Regions from separate parts of the Plantibacter cousiniae (nom. nud.) genome, predicted to be linked through region 1. Evidence: riboswitches for the same ligand, from Rfam matches in the RefSeq annotation. Region 1 holds a riboswitch; each other region holds the start of a gene.

Evidence for each region. Region 1 has a riboswitch for cobalamin ahead of cobO (cob(I)yrinic acid a,c-diamide adenosyltransferase). Riboswitches for the same ligand answer to the same signal wherever they lie in the genome.
Region 2: another riboswitch for cobalamin. It lies ahead of ACW55A_RS19225 (ABC transporter substrate-binding protein); the one in region 1 lies ahead of cobO (cob(I)yrinic acid a,c-diamide adenosyltransferase).
Region 3: another riboswitch for cobalamin. It lies ahead of ACW55A_RS19705 (CbtB domain-containing protein); the one in region 1 lies ahead of cobO (cob(I)yrinic acid a,c-diamide adenosyltransferase).

What each region holds. Positions count from the first base shown of each region.
Region 1 covers NZ_CDRVEU010000017.1:74,951-77,204, reverse strand. Annotated here, with positions in the region: gene ACW55A_RS25965 (PQQ-dependent sugar dehydrogenase) at 1-569, opposite strand, end outside; cobalamin riboswitch at 689-902, shown strand; gene cobO (cob(I)yrinic acid a,c-diamide adenosyltransferase) at 994-1,605, shown strand; gene ACW55A_RS25955 (cobyrinic acid a,c-diamide synthase CobB) at 1,631-2,254, shown strand, end outside.
Region 2 covers NZ_CDRVEU010000010.1:138,079-140,332, forward strand. Annotated here, with positions in the region: gene ACW55A_RS19220 (FecCD family ABC transporter permease) at 1-41, opposite strand, end outside; gene ACW55A_RS19225 (ABC transporter substrate-binding protein) at 38-1,051, opposite strand; cobalamin riboswitch at 1,182-1,380, opposite strand; gene pmrG (lipopolysaccharide core heptose(II)-phosphate phosphatase PmrG) at 1,697-2,254, shown strand, end outside.
Region 3 covers NZ_CDRVEU010000010.1:252,508-254,761, reverse strand. Annotated here, with positions in the region: gene cobW (cobalamin biosynthesis protein CobW) at 1-566, opposite strand, end outside; cobalamin riboswitch at 686-907, opposite strand; cobalamin riboswitch at 966-1,180, shown strand; gene ACW55A_RS19705 (CbtB domain-containing protein) at 1,280-1,462, shown strand; gene ACW55A_RS19700 (CbtA family protein) at 1,473-2,195, shown strand; gene ACW55A_RS19695 (cobalamin biosynthesis protein) at 2,173-2,254, shown strand, end outside.

The sequences.
Region 1 (2,254 bases):
TGCGCGCTGATCGAGGTCTGCCCTGATTCATACGGGAAGCTGATCAGGCGATCGGTATCGGCGACATACAGCTTGTTGCCCACCAGGGTCATGCCGAACGGCGAATTGAGGTTTTGCAGGAAAACCGTGCGCGTCTCTGCCACACCGTCCTTGTCTACGTCGCGCAGCAACGTGATGCGGTTGGCGCTGGGCACACCGGCACCGGCGCGGCCCATGACTTTTTCCATCACCCAGCCGCGAATGCCTTTGGAGTCATCCGGTTTGGCGGGCGAATTGGTTTCTGCGACCAGCACGTCACCGTTGGGCAACACATACAGCCAGCGCGGGTGGTCGAGGTTTTCGGCGAACGCAGCCACTTGTGTGCCCGGCGCGGCGACCGGCTTGGCGCCTTTTTCCCAGCCTACGGCAGGGGCGATGTTGACGGTCGGGATCAGCGTCTTGTTGGGCTCCGGCAGCTTGGGCGAGGGGCCTGTTCCATCCGAGACTTGCAGTCTCGAAGACTCGCCGCAGGCAGCGAGGCCGCCGGCGACCAGAAGCAACACTGCGTAGTGGGGGCTGAGTTTGAACATTGTCGATCTCCATTAACAAGGGCATGGTCCAGTAACTGATAGAGGCACCGCCAACCCGCTAGGTTCAATCACGTTCCGCGGCGACGGTGTCGATTGACGCTCCCGGTCCAACCCTCTACCCTTCGCGGTTTGTTTCAGGTGCTCTGCAATCCCCGATTGGCAGAGTGAAACAGGGAAGCCGGTGTGGGTCGACAGATCCGATCCCGGCGCTGCCCCCGCAACGGTAAATGAGTCAAGGCTGTGCCTGACGCCACTGTGTTTCGACATGGGAAGGCGCGCAGCCGGGGTGACCCGCTCATGAGCCCGGAGACCGGCCTGAATCACTCAATGACATCACGGAGGGTGATGTTCTGTGCAGGGCGTTGCCGTGCTGTCCAGTGCTGTCCTTCCGTCTGTTGTCGCCTGCCCCGAGCGGAGAACCCAGATGAACGAATCCCCCGAACGCGACGAACGCCATCTGGCGCGCATGCAGCGCAAGAAAGCCGTCATGGACGAGCGTATCGCCAGCTCGCCCAACGAGTGCGGCCTGCTGCTGGTATTGACCGGCAATGGCAAGGGCAAGAGCAGCTCGGCATTCGGCATGCTCGCCCGCGCCATGGGCCACGACATGCAGTGTGGTGTGGTGCAGTTCATCAAGGGCCGCAACAGCACGGGCGAAGAAATGTTTTTCCGCCGTTTCCCCGAGCAGGTGCGCTATCACGTAATGGGTGAGGGCTTCACCTGGGAAACCCAGGATCGCCAGCGCGACATCGCCGCCGCCGAAGCCGCCTGGGCCGTGTCTCAGGAAATGCTTCGCGATCCGGCCATTGGTCTGGTGGTGCTCGACGAACTGAACATCGCCCTCAAACATGGCTACCTCGACCTTGAACAAGTGCTCAGCGACCTGCAGGCACGTCCGCCGATGCAGCATGTATTGGTGACTGGCCGCGGTGCCAAAGCCGAATTGATCGACCTGGCCGATACCGTTTCCGAGATCGGCGTGGTCAAGCACGCGTTTCAGGCCGGTATTCGTGCGCAGAAAGGTATCGAGCTGTGAACCCTTCATCATTGAGCGCATTGCAATGAGAGCCCCGCGTGATTGTCCGGCGGTATTGATCGCTGCGCCTGCCTCCGGGCAAGGCAAAACCACGGTGACCGCTGCACTGGCACGCTTGCACCGCAACCAGGGGCGCAAGGTCCGGGTGTTCAAGTGCGGCCCGGACTTTCTTGACCCGATGATTCTTGAGCGGGCCAGTGGTGCGCCGGTCTATCAACTGGACATGTGGATGGTCGGTGCCGATGAAAGCCGTCGTCTGTTGTGGGAGGCGGCTGACGAGGCGGACCTGATTCTGATCGAAGGGGTCATGGGGCTGTTCGACGGCACGCCGTCGAGCGCCGACCTGTCCCGGCATTTTGGCGTGCCGGTACTCGGTGTGATCGACGGCACGGCCATGGCGCAGACGTTTGGCGCACTGGCGCTGGGCCTGGCGCGCTATCAGCCTGATCTGCCGTTCGCCGGCGTGCTGGCCAATCGCGTCGGCACGGTACGCCATGCGCAGTTGCTGGAGAACAGCCTGACCGAAGGCCTGCGCTGGTACGGCGCACTGTCCCGGGAAGTCGGCTTCGAATTGCCCAGCCGTCATCTGGGGTTGGTCCAGGCCAGTGAGCTCAATGATCTGGACGTGCGTCTAGACATGGCTGCTGCG
Region 2 (2,254 bases), on a different contig from region 1:
GAGACCCAGAGCACATGAACCAACGCTATCGGCAATCTCATTTGGCAGCGTTGAAACGGTTGGCGGCGTCAGCCAGTTCCTCGAAGCCGGTAAACAGACGCAGGCCCGCCTGCATACCCTCGGCGTCGATGATCACGATCCGGTCATGCTTGACCGCGTCCATGTTGCGGGTCACCGGGTCGGTCTTGAGGAATTCGATTTTTTTCAGGTAATCGTCGGCCGGGAAGCGGCGGCGATCCATGCGCGCGATGACCAGAATGCTCGGGTTGGCCTTGGCGATGGTTTCCCAGCCCACAGTCGGCCATTCCTCGTCGGACTGAACGATATTGCGCATGCCCAGGCTGTTGAGCATGAAGTCCGGAATGCCTTTGCGACCGGCCACGAAAGGGTCGCTGGCGAGGTCGGAGCTGGAGAACCAGAACAGCGCCGAGACGTCATTGGCCTTGTTCTGCCGGACGTTGGCGATCGCTGCGCTCAGGCGGGCCTTGAGGTCGGCAACCAGCGCGTCGCCGCGATCCCGCACATCGAAAATCTGCGCCAGTTGCTCGATGCTCTTGTAGATGGTGTCGATGCGGAACGGCTCCAGGCGTGTGCCATCGGCACCGACCAGATTGTCCTTGCCTTCGCAGTCGGACGGCAGGATGTAGGTGGGTATCTTCAGGTCATGGAACTGCTCGCGGGTGCCGACCACGCCCTGTTTGCCGACCATCCACTCCAGTTGCACGGCCACCAGTTCCGGTCGCTTGCCAATCACTGCCTCGAAACTGGGCTCGTTGTCGGCCAGGCGCTCGACCTTGTCGTTCTGCGCCTTGAAGCGTGGCAATACATTGTTGAACCACAGGGAAGTGCCGACCAGTCTGTCGCCGAGGCCCAGTTCGTAAAGCATTTCGGTGCCGGCCTGGCCAATGGTGACGGCCTTGGTCGGCGCATGCTGGAAGGTCAGGGTCGCGCCACAGTTTTCAAGGGTCAGCGGGTACTGAGTGGGGGCGGCGAGGGCCAGGGTGGACAGCGTCAGGCTGGCAGCGAGTGCGGCGAGGCGGGGCAGCGACATGAAATGCGGTCTCCGTTGGAGCAGGTGCCAGGGCGCAATGCACATCAGGAAACACATCCCCGGATGATCACCGGGCACGACAGGAAATGCCGACGCGTGCGGATGTCCTTCCCGGACACCCCGCCGGTTAGTGGATTGAAGCGGGTCGGCAGGTCTCCTGACTGACACGTCATCGCTAGGCTCCGGCCTTCCCGGATCACGATCCAGTGGCAGTCATGGAGCAGGCTCGGTGCCTACAGTTGCGGGGGCAGTTTCGTTTTTCGCCTGGTGAGAAAGGCGTGCGAATTCCCTGTTAGTTCCTCTCGGAAACCGACGCGCGGCATGGTAAACGATAAGCGTTTTAGTGGCTAATCCTTTGCGCACAGCTGCTGCAGCACACGGTCTGTCAGTCCAAAACCGTCCCGATGGGCACGGAACTTTCGGGAAAAACGCTTAAATTATCTTCATGTTCACGTCCGTAAAACCGCAAAGGCCCATTCCAGAGCGTTCGCGTGAAAAACATGGCGCTGGGCCACAACACGTTTTTCACATCTTCTTCACCGCATCGGGACGATGCTGAACCTATCTTGCCTGCATGGGAGCGGCATAGACCTCGGGCACTCCCTAGGTCAACGCCACACATAGGTTCATGGCAGGAGTGGTCCCTTGACCGACACGATAATCAACAAGAATGTACTTCCCCGTTCGGGCATCAGTCAGCGCTACAAATTGCATCGGCACATCGTATCGATGTCCGTTGCCGTCGTGCTGACGGCTATCTGTGCATGGTTCTACTCGGCGTTCTCAGGCGTGCATGTGGTGGACCTGGGGGTCGGCAGCAACCTGAGCGTTTCCGGCCTTCGCGAGCACTGGCGGCAAGGCAATGTGGTGGTGATGATTCGCCACGCCGAACGCTGTGACCGCTCGAGCAACCCGTGCATGAGCGACGCCGACGGCATTACCTCCAACGGCCGCGACGCCGCTTTGGCGGTGGGCGCCGGGTTGCAGAAAATGGGCATGGACCACGCGCGCATGATCGCCAGCTCCAAGACCCGCACGCAACAGACTGCGCAGCTGTTGGCCGGGCACGCGGTGGCTGGCCAGGACTGGATCAACGACTGTGACAGCGGCTTCATGAAAGCGGTGCAGGCCCACAAGGTCAGCGGCGAGAACATGGTGCTGGTGACCCACAGTGGCTGCATCGATCAGTTCGAGCGCAAGGTC
Region 3 (2,254 bases), on a different contig from region 1:
GCCTTGTTGAGGATCACCAGATCAGCGCTGGCCAGTTGATCGGCAAACAGTTCGTGCAGGGGCGACTCGTGGTCCAGGTTGGGATCAAGTTTGCGCTGCGCATCGACCTGATCAGGGAAGGCAGCGAAAGTACCAGCCAGTACCGCCGGGCTGTCGACCACCGTGATCACCGCATCGACCGTGCAGGCGTTGCGGATTTCCGGCCATTGAAAAGCCTGGACCAGCGGCTTGGGCAGCGCCAGCCCCGAGGTTTCTATCAGGATATGGTCCAGATCACCACGGCGCGCGACCAGTTCGCGCATGACCGGGAAGAACTCTTCCTGCACGGTGCAGCACAGGCAGCCGTTGGCCAGTTCGTACACCCGGCCGTTGGCTTCTTCTTCGGTGCAGCCGATCGTGCACTGCTTGAGGATTTCTCCGTCGATGCCCAGCTCGCCGAACTCATTGACGATGACCGCAATGCGCCGCCCTTCGGCGTTGTCGAGCATATGCCGCAACAGGGTGGTCTTGCCCGAGCCGAGGAAGCCGGTGACGATGGTGACGGGAAGCTTGGCCAGTGTTTTCATCAGGTGCCCTTTGGCAATGCGGCGGGCAAACAGGACGAGAACCGCATGCAGGACACGCAGATCGGATCGCCACCGGATCACCCCGCCCGGTTGTAGTGAGAATTCTCCAGGGCCGCAGCATGTGCGGCCCGTTCGAGGCAGGTCTCCTGGCTCACGGCGGCGTGCGGCAGGCAGTGAGAAACGCCGACACGCATTCATCGCGCCTTCCCGCCGCAGCAGTGGCTGTGCAATGAACATGACCGTTTACAGTTGCGGGGGCAGCTGCGGCTTGTACCGCATTCCCGTCTTAGCTCCACTGGGTGATGTTTTACCCGGGGAGAACCTCGAGTCAGCAAGGCTACGCAGTGACTGCAGACAGGTCAATCGTTCAGATTGACGCTGCCCCGCCGCCCATGCTCTCCTGTGCGCCTTGTTTCGGGTGCCCCTCACGGGGTGAAACGGGAAACCGGTGCGCTCGCGTTGTCGAGCAAGTCCGGTGCTGCCCCCGCAACGGTAAGCGAGAGTAGGTCTGATCCACTGTGCCGCTGGCATGGGAAGGTGACCTTGCAGGCTTTGACGCACTGACGTCCTGGCCCCTCGCGAGCCCGGAGACCGGCCCGATATGCTTGCAATGACAAACCCGCGGTGGGCGGGCGCAGTTGAAACCTCCGGCATCTGCCGGCAGGTTCTTTTGCACGTGGCCCACTTGCCGATTACCAACAAGAGGGAACGCCATGTCGACCATCAGCAGCCACGCCGCCGCGCCCAGTTCCACACGCACTCAACGCCTGACAGCCGCCATCAGCGCTGCGCTTCTCGGCGCCTGTCTGGTGTACTTCGCCGGTTTCTCGCACATCGCGGCCGTGCACAACGCGGCACACGACACCCGTCACAGCGCTGCCTTTCCTTGCCATTGAGGGCCACACAATGTTCAAGCGAATCGCCTACACCGCAGGTTTCACCGGCCTGCTCGCCGCCCTGCTGCTGACCCTGCTGCAAAGCCTGTGGGTGGTGCCGCTGATCCAGCAGGCCGAGACCTACGAAAACGCGCCTGCCGAGCAACTGCATCAGCACACGGGCGGCGCGTTGGCCGAACACAGCCATGCCCATGAAGAAGCGGCCTGGGAGCCCGAAAACGGTTGGCAGCGTGTGCTGTCCACCACCGGCGGTAACCTGGTGGTCGCGGTGGGCTTTGCGCTGATGCTTGCCGGGCTTTACACCCTGCGGGCACCGGGTCGCACCGTGCAAGGCGCATGGTGGGGGCTGGCCGGTTTTGCCGTGTTCGTGCTGGCCCCGACCCTTGGCCTGCCACCCGAACTGCCAGGCACGGCCGCCGCCGAGTTGAGTCAGCGTCAGCTATGGTGGCTCGGCGCTGCTGCGTCGACTGCCGTCGGGCTGGCCTTACTGGTGTTCGGCCAGAACTGGCTGCTCAAAGCACTGGGTGTGGCGATTCTGCTGGTCCCGCATGTGCTTGGCGCGCCACAGCCGCTGGTCCATGAAAGCCTGGCTCCCGAGGCTCTGGAATCGCAGTTCATGATGGCCTCGCTGCTGACCAACGCGCTGTTCTGGGTCGCTCTGGGATTGATCAGTGCCTGGCTGTTCCGCAAAAACGATGTGCACGCCGACCATGTCGACCTGCATCAGGCCTGATCCAGTTACCCTTCAACCCGGCGCACCTCTGGTCGCCGGGCTGGGCTGTCGGCGCGGCT